One region of the Actinomadura sediminis genome, then DNA from elsewhere that is predicted to be linked to it. Evidence: riboswitches for the same ligand, from Rfam matches in the RefSeq annotation. Region 1 holds a riboswitch; the other holds the start of a gene.
What was found. Region 1 has a riboswitch for glycine ahead of gcvP (aminomethyl-transferring glycine dehydrogenase). Riboswitches for the same ligand answer to the same signal wherever they lie in the genome.
Positions count from the first base shown of each region.

Region 2: linked by a shared signal. The riboswitch ahead of gcvT (glycine cleavage system aminomethyltransferase GcvT) and the one ahead of gcvP (aminomethyl-transferring glycine dehydrogenase) in region 1 are both predicted to bind glycine.

Region 1 is NZ_JBHTJA010000077.1:21,894-26,097, forward strand. Features, by position in the region: gene gcvP (aminomethyl-transferring glycine dehydrogenase) at 1-2,695, opposite strand, end outside; glycine riboswitch at 2,758-2,868, opposite strand; glycine riboswitch at 2,869-2,963, opposite strand; gene ACFQ11_RS27790 (lysylphosphatidylglycerol synthase domain-containing protein) at 3,262-4,204, shown strand, end outside.
Region 2 is NZ_JBHTJA010000015.1:97,739-101,942, reverse strand. Features, by position in the region: gene cds1 (L-cysteine desulfhydrase Cds1) at 1-92, shown strand, start outside; gene ACFQ11_RS11355 (M50 family metallopeptidase) at 85-1,383, opposite strand; glycine riboswitch at 1,624-1,719, shown strand; glycine riboswitch at 1,724-1,834, shown strand; gene gcvT (glycine cleavage system aminomethyltransferase GcvT) at 1,909-3,003, shown strand; gene gcvH (glycine cleavage system protein GcvH) at 3,020-3,424, shown strand; gene ACFQ11_RS11340 (serine hydroxymethyltransferase) at 3,421-4,204, shown strand, end outside.

The DNA of each region.
Region 1 (4,204 bases):
GGGCGTTCTTCAGCGGGTTGTCCTCGCGGTCGTAGCCGCCGTCGGCGACCCGCTGGATCTCCCGCCGGATCTCGATCATCGCGTCGCAGAACCGGTCGAGCTCGGCGAGGTCCTCGCTCTCGGTCGGCTCGATCATCAGGGTGCCGGCGACCGGGAACGACAGGGTCGGGGCGTGGAAGCCGTAGTCGATGAGCCGCTTGGCGACGTCCTCGGCGGTGACCCCGGTCTCCTTGGTGATCTTGCGGAGGTCGGCGATGCACTCGTGCGCGACGAGGCCGTTCCGTCCCGTGTAGAGGATCGGGTAGTGCGGGGCGAGGCGCGCGGCGAGGTAGTTCGCGGCGATGATCGCGCCCTCGGTGGCAGCGCGCAGCCCGTCCGGGCCCATCATCGCGATGTACGCCCACGAGATCGGCAGGATGCCCGCCGAGCCCCACGGCGCCGCCGAGATCGGGCCGACGCCCGTGCCGGACGGGCCGGCCTCCGGGCGCAGCGGATGGTTCGGCAGGAACGGCGCGAGGTGCTCGCGGACGCCGATCGGGCCGACGCCCGGCCCGCCGCCGCCGTGCGGGATGCAGAACGTCTTGTGCAGGTTGAGGTGCGAGACGTCCGAGCCGAACTCGCCGGGGCGGGCGAGCCCGACGAGGGCGTTGAGGTTGGCGCCGTCCACGTACACCTGGCCGCCCGCCGCGTGCACGGCCTCGCACACCTCGGTGATCGTCTCCTCGAACACGCCGTGCGTGGACGGGTACGTCACCATGATCGCGGCGAGCCGGTCGCCGTGCCGGCCGATCTTGGCGTGCAGGTCGTCCAGGGCCACGTTGCCGCCCTCGTCGCACTTGACGACGACGACGCGCATCCCGGCCATGACGGCGCTCGCGGCGTTGGTGCCGTGCGCGGACGACGGGATCAGGCAGACGTCGCGGTGCTCCTCGCCGCGCGACGCGTGGTAGCCGCGGATGGCGAGCAGCCCGGCCAGCTCGCCCTGCGACCCGGCGTTCGGCTGCACCGACACCTTCGCGTACCCGGTGATCTCGGCGAGGTTCGCCTCCAGCTCCCCGATCAGCTCGACGTAGCCGGCGGCCTGGTCGACGGGGGCGAACGGGTGGACGTTCGCGAACTCCGGCCAGGTGATCGGCTCCATCTCGGCGGTCGCGTTGAGCTTCATCGTGCAGGAGCCGAGCGGGATCATCGACCGGTCGAGGGCGATGTCCTTGTCCTGGAGGCGGCGCAGGTAGCGCAGCATCGCGGTCTCGGAGCGGTGCGCGTGGAAGACCGGGTGCGTCAGGTAGGGGCTCTCGCGGCGCAGGTCGGCGGGGATCGCGCCGGCGACCTCGCCGGCGTCCCCGGCGGGGACCCCGAACGCCTCGAGGACGGCGGTGACGTGCTCGGGCAGCGTCGTCTCGTCGCAGGCGACGCCGACCCGGTCGGGACCGTCCTGCCGCAGGTTGACGCCGCGCTCGCGGGCCGCGGCGACGACCTCGGCGGCACGGCCTGGGACGCGGGCGAGGACCGTGTCGAAGAACGCGCCGTGCACGACCTCGACGCCGCCGCGGCGGAGACCGTCGGCGATCTCGGCGGCCCGGCGGTGCGCGCGCTGCGCGATCGCGGCGAGCCCCTCGGGACCGTGGTAGACGGCGTACATGCTCGCCATCACGGCGAGCAGGACCTGCGCGGTGCAGATGTTGCTGGTGGCCTTCTCGCGGCGGATGTGCTGCTCGCGGGTCTGCAGGGCGAGCCGGTAGGCGGGCGCCCCGTCGACGTCGACGGACACGCCGACGAGCCGTCCCGGCAGCTGCCGCCGCAGGTCGTCGCCGACCGACATGTACCCGGCGTGCGGGCCGCCGAAGCCGTACGGGACGCCGAACCGCTGCGCGGACCCGACGGCGATGTCGGCGCCCGACTCCCCCGGCGGGCGCAGCAGCGTCAGCGCGAGCAGGTCGGCGGCCACGACGACCGTCGCGCCCCGCTCGTGCGCCTGCGCGGACAGCGGCGCCAGGTCGCGGACGGCGCCGGACGCGCCCGGGTACTGCAGCAGCACGCCGAAGAAGTCGCCGTCGGGCAGCCCGCCGGACACGTCGGCGACCACGACCTCGATCCCGAGCGGGACGGCCCGGGTGCGGACGACCTCGATCGTCTGCGGCAGCGCGTCGGCGTCCACGAGGAACCGGCCGGGCTCCTTGCGCCGGGACGCCCGGTGCGCGAGCGCCATCGCCTCGGCGGCGGCGGTGCCCTCGTCCAGCATGGACGCGTTCGCGACCGGCAGCCCGGTCAGGTCGGCGACGGCGGTCTGGAAGTTCAGCAGCGCCTCCAGGCGCCCCTGCGAGATCTCCGGCTGGTACGGGGTGTACGCGGTGTACCAGCCGGGGTTCTCCAGGACGTTCCGCATGATCACGCCCGGCGTGATCGTCCCGTGGTAGCCGAGGCCGATCATGGAGGTGAGGACGGTGTTGCGGGCGGCCAGCTCGCGGAGCCGGTCGAGCGCGGCGGTCTCGCTCAGCGCGGGCGGCAGGTCGAGCGGGCGGGCGGTGCGGATCGCGGCGGGGACCGCCTCGTCGATCAGCGCCTTCGCGCCCGAGTAGCCGATGGCGGCCAGCATCCGGTCGCGGTCGGCCGCGGACGGCCCGATGTGCCGGTCGGCGAACGCGGCGCGGGGATGCTGCGGCGCGGCCACGGGGGCGAAGAACTGGGCGGTCATGGAGGAGCCTCCTGGCAGCTGCGGTCGCTCAGGTCCACCGCCGGCGCGCGGGCCGACGGCCGGTCTCCCCCTCTGTCATCGGCACCTGAGAGCTTCACCCGCGCACGGGGTTTCCCCTTCGGTGAGCCGCCGTTCCCGATCCGCCGGGATCGACGCCTGCTTTCCAGAGGTGCCTCGCCCGAGCGGTCCTTTTGCCTGAGAGGTTCCGGGGAGGTTGCCCCTTCGGCGCCCCACGCCGGCTGCGTGAGGTCTCTCCCGCACAGGGTCGACGGCCTGTCCGGGACAAACCCTACCCAACCGCGGCGCCCGGCGATCGTCCCGGCCCCGTAACGGGACGTTCACCGCCGTGACCTCGGCGACGGCGCCGTACCGGCGAGTACCCCGGACAGTACGATATGACCGTCCCGCCGGGGACGCGACGGGACGGACGACGAGGGGCGACGGGTGGACGGAGCGACGGCCGGACGGGGGTCCGCCGCTCGACCGGGCGCGGCCCGTTCTGGGACGCTGATCACGATGACGGACGGCCGGGACGGCGACGGGTGACGCAGACGCAGGATGGCGCGGTGCGCCCGAGGCGAGGCGCCTCCGCGGGCGTGCCCGTCGACGAGCCCGCGCAGCCGGACCGCATCCGCCGCCCGTCCGACGCCATCCGGTTCGGGGTGTCCTGCGCCGGGCTCGCCGTGGTGATGCTGCTGGTGTCGTTCGCGCAGCAGACCACGCACGGCATCCAGACCGACATCGCCGAGGGCACCGCCCACGCGCCCGAGCTCCTGCTGGCGCTGGCCACCCTGGCGTCGAGCTTCGGCGTGCTGGCCGTGCCCATCGCGTTCGCCGTCGAGCGGCTGTTCCACAAGGACGGCATGCGGGTCGCCATCGCGCTGCTCGCCGCGATGATCGCGTTCGCCGTCACGATCACCCTGGACGACCTGGTGGTGCAGGCCGCGCCCGGCGGCGTGCTGGACTCGCTGATCTGGGGCGGCACCGACACGGCCCCGGTGCACACCGACATCGCGCCCGTGATCGCGTTCGTCAGCGTGGTCGGGATGGCCGGGCGGACCCGCTGGCAGACCGCCACCTGGTCCATGATCGGACTGGCCGCGCTGACCGGCCTGACCGCCGCCTACGCCTCGGTGTCGGCGCTCGCGGCGACGTACTTCCTGGGCCGCGCGATCGGGCACGGCACCCTGTACGCGGTCGGCACCCCGAACCCGCGACCGACGGGCATGACGGTGGTGACGGCGCTGGAGCGGCTGGGGCTGTGCCCGCGGCGGGCGGCGCGGCTCGACGATCCCGCGGACGGCGGCGAGGACGCGCGCCGCTACGGCGTCGTGCTGTCCCCGGCGTCCGCCGAGGGGGACGCGGTCCCGCTGCCGCCCGGCGGCGCGCACGGCGCCTGGCATCTGGAGCTGCGGGTCCTGGACCGCGACCAGCAGACCGCCGGGCTGCCGTACCGGCTGTGGCGGATGCTGCGGCTGCGCCGCAGCACGGCCGGGCGGACGCTGCGGT
Region 2 (4,204 bases), on a different contig from region 1:
TCGCGCCGTACATGGCGGCGCTGGAGACGTTCCTCGCGACCGGCGTGCTCCCGGACGTCGAACCGGACGGGCCGGGCGGCGGCGTCACATGAGCCGGATCGGGTTCACCAGGTCGGCGTAGATCAGCAGGCCGCCCATGACGATCAGCACGATCGCCATCGCGTACGTGACGGGCAGCGCCTTGGCGATGTCCACGTAGCCGGGGTCGGGCCTGCGGAAGATCTTCGCGAAGAACTTCTTGACCGCCTCCAGCAGGGCGCCGGCGATGTGGCCGCCGTCCAGCGGGAGCAGCGGGACGAGGTTGAACAGCCCGACCGCGAGGTTCAGCGAACCGAGCAGCATGACGAAGTAGGAGACCTTCTCCTGCCCGGTGAGCGCGTCGGACGCGGCGACCTCGCCGCCGAACCGGCTGACGCCGACGACGCCGACCGGCCCGTTCGGGTCGCGTTCCTCGCCGCCGAACGCCGCCTCCCACACGCCGACCATCTTCTGCGGCATGTGGAGCAGCGCCTCGACGGTCCGGCCGGTGAGGTCGGTCATGTGCTCGGCGACGGCCCCGGGCCCCTGCCGTTCGAGCTCGCGGACGGGGGTGATGCCGAGGAAGCCGACGGTGACGACCTTGTCCGGGTCGTCCAGGCTCTGCAACCGGTTCTGCGTGATCGGGACGTCCAGCCGCATGCTCTCGCCGTCGCGCTCGATCATCACCGGGACGGTCTTGTTCGCCGAGTCGCGGATCAGCAGCTGGAGCTGCTCGTAGTCCTCGATGCGAGTGCCGCCGAAGGAGACCACGCGGTCGCCGGCCTGCAGCCCGGCCTGCCGCGCCGGGGTGGGCGTGGCGTCGGCGGGGCAGGTGTCGACCTCCGCGGCCTGGCTCGTCGGGATGATGCAGTCGGAGACCTGATGGATGACGGGCTTGCTCACGTACGTGCCGAGGCCCATGATCAGGATCCCGAAGAACACCACCGCGAGCAGCAGGTTCATCGCGGGCCCGCCGAACATGATCAGCAGCTTCTGCCACCAGGGCTTGACGTAGAAGACGCGGTCCTCGTCGCCGGGCCGGACCTCCTCCAGGGCCGCGCCGCGCGCCGACTCGATCAGTCCCTGCCACGGGCCGGTGCTGATCTGCCGGATCTGGCCGGGCTTGTCGCCCTTGCGGGGCGGGAGCATCCCGATCATCCGGATGTAGCCGCCGAGCGGGATCCACTTGATGCCGTACTCGGTCTCGCCCTTGCGCCGGGACCACAGCGTGGGGCCGAAACCGACCATGAACTGGGTGGTGCGCACCTTGAACAGCTTGGCGAAGGAGAAGTGTCCCAGTTCGTGCAGGGCGATGGACGCCATCAGGCCGAAGAAAAGGATCAGTACGCCGGCCAGCCAGCCCATGCGTCACGCCCTCCGGTCGTCCGCACCCCCGCCCGGCGGGGTGATCTCCAGGAACCAACTCAGCGTACGTCATGCGGCGGGCCGTCCGGATGCCCCGGGAATCCGCCCCTGGGAGCGGACAGCGCGGGTCGGGAAGGCGATGGGGGCGTGCGCGAGGAAGTTCTCCACCGACCCGCCCGCCGGCCGGCCCCGGGGCTGGTCGAGGCGGCGACGCCGCTGCTAGCCTGACGCGAAAGCCGTTCATCCCGTGCGGGAGAGTCCCCGGCAGCCGGCCCGGGACGCCGAAGGAGCAAATCCTCCCCGGAACCTCTCAGGCCCATGGACCGCACGGGCCAGGCGACCTCTGGAAAGCGGGGACCCCGGTCCCCCGCCGAAGGTGAAAGCCCGCGGCGCGCGGCGTCCGCTCGGACGTCCGGCCGCGGGTGAAACTCTCAGGCGCCGATGACAGAGGGGGAGGCACCGAGACGCCCGGTGCGCGAGTGGGACGATGGACCACGTCGCGCCCGTGACGAAGGAGCCGAACCGATGTCCGCCGATCCCAACGCGAAGAGAACGCCGCTGCACGACGTCCACACGGACCTCGGCGCGCACCTCGTCGACTTCGCCGGGTACATGATGCCGCTGCGCTACGCCGGCGAGACGGCCGAGCACCGCGCCGTCCGCACCGGCGCCGGGCTGTTCGACCTGTCCCACATGGGGGAGATCTTCCTCGCCGGGCCGGGCGCCGGGGAGGCCCTCGACCACGCGCTCGTCGGGAACCTGTCGCCGATGAAGGTCGGCAAGGCCCGCTACACGATGATCTGCGCGCCCGACGGCGGCGTCCTCGACGATCTGATCGTGTACCGGCTCGCGGACGAGACGTGGATGGTCGTCGCGAACGCCGCGAACGCGGACGTCGTCCACGACGCGCTCGTCGAGCGGGCGCGCGGGTTCGACGCGGCCGTCGAGGACCGGTCCGCCGCGTACGCGCTCGTCGCGCTCCAGGGCCCGCGCGCGCAGGGGATCCTCGAGCGCTTCACCGGCGCGCCGCTGGACGACCTCAGGTACTACGCCGTGCTGGCGGCCGAGGTGGCGGGCGTCGACGCGCTCGTCGCCCGCACCGGCTACACGGGCGAGGACGGCTTCGAGCTGTTCGTCGACGCGGGCGACGCCGAGCGGCTGTGGCGGGAGCTGGCGGCCGTGGACGGCGTCGTCCCGTGCGGCCTCGCGGCGCGCGACAGCCTCCGGCTGGAGGCGGGGATGCCGCTGTACGGCAACGAGCTGACGGCCGAGACCACCCCGTTCGAAGCCGGGCTGGGCCGTGTCGTCAAACTGGACAAGCCCGTCGATTTCGTCGGGAAGAACGCCCTGGCGGCGCAGGCGCAGACCCCCGCGGGCCGTAGGCTCGTGGGACTGGTGGCGCGGGGGCGTCGCGCGCCCCGCAAGGGGTATGCGGTCGTCACGTCCGACGGCGCTCCGTGCGGCGTCGTGACGAGCGGCGCGCCGTCGCCCACACTGGGCAAGCCGATCGCCATGGCGTACCTCGACACCGGTGTCGAGGAGTCCGATCTGGCCGTGGACGTCCGCGGCCGGACCGAACCGGTCGACGTGGTCGCCCTGCCGTTCTACAAGCGTCCTTGAAAGAGAGAGCAACAACGTGAGCGTTCCGGAGCAGCTCCGCTACAGCGAGGAGCACGAGTGGGTGGCCGGCCTCGACAGCGCCGGGCAGGCGCCCGAGGACGGCATCGTCACGGTCGGGATCACGGCCCACGCCGCCGAGGCCCTCGGTGAGATCGTCTACCTCGAGCTGCAGCCGTCCGAGGGCGACACCGTCGAGGCGGGCGAGCCCTGCGGCGAGGTGGAGTCGACCAAGTCGGTCAGCGACCTGTACTCCCCGGTCAGCGGCGAGATCACGGCGATCAACACGAGCGTGGTGGACGAGCCGAGCGTGATCAACGACGACCCGTACGGGGAGGGCTGGATCTTCAAGGTGCGCATCTCCGAGGAGCCGGGCGACCTGCTGGACTCGGCCGCCTACGACAAGCTCGTCGAGGAGGCGTGACGGTGTCGCTCTACGCTTCGCTGGCCGAGGCCGACCCGCAGGTCGCCGAGGCCGTCGGCGCCGAGCTGCGGCGCCAGCAGTCGACGCTGGAGATGATCGCGTCGGAGAACTTCGCGCCGACGTCGGTGCTGGAGGCGCAGGGGTCGGTCCTCACCAACAAGTACGCCGAGGGCTACCCGGGGCGCCGGTACTACGGCGGCTGCGAGTACGTGGACGTCACCGAGCAGCTCGCGATCGACCGCGCCACGGAGCTGTTCGGCGCCGAGCACGCGAACGTCCAGCCGCACAGCGGCGCGCAGGCCAACACGGCCGTGTACTTCGCGCTGCTTCAGCACGGCGACACGATCCTCGGGCTGGACCTCGCGCACGGCGGGCACCTCACCCACGGGATGCGGCTGAACTACTCCGGCAAGGTGCTGAACGTGGTGCCCTACCACGTGCGCGCGGACGACGGCCGGGTCGACATGGACGAGGTGGCCTCGCTGGCCGCCGAGCACCGGCCGAAGATGATCGTGGCGGGCTGGTCGGCGTACCCGCGGCAGCTCGACTTCGCGGCGTTCCGGGAGATCGCCGACTCCGTCGGGGCCCTGCTCATGGTCGACATGGCGCACTTCGCGGGCCTCGTCGCGGCGGGCCTGCACCCCTCGCCCGTCCCGCACGCGGACATCGTCACGACGACGACGCACAAGACGCTGGGCGGGCCGCGCGGCGGGCTGATCCTGTCCCGCGAGGAGTACGGCAAGAAGATCAACTCGGCGGTGTTCCCCGGCATGCAGGGCG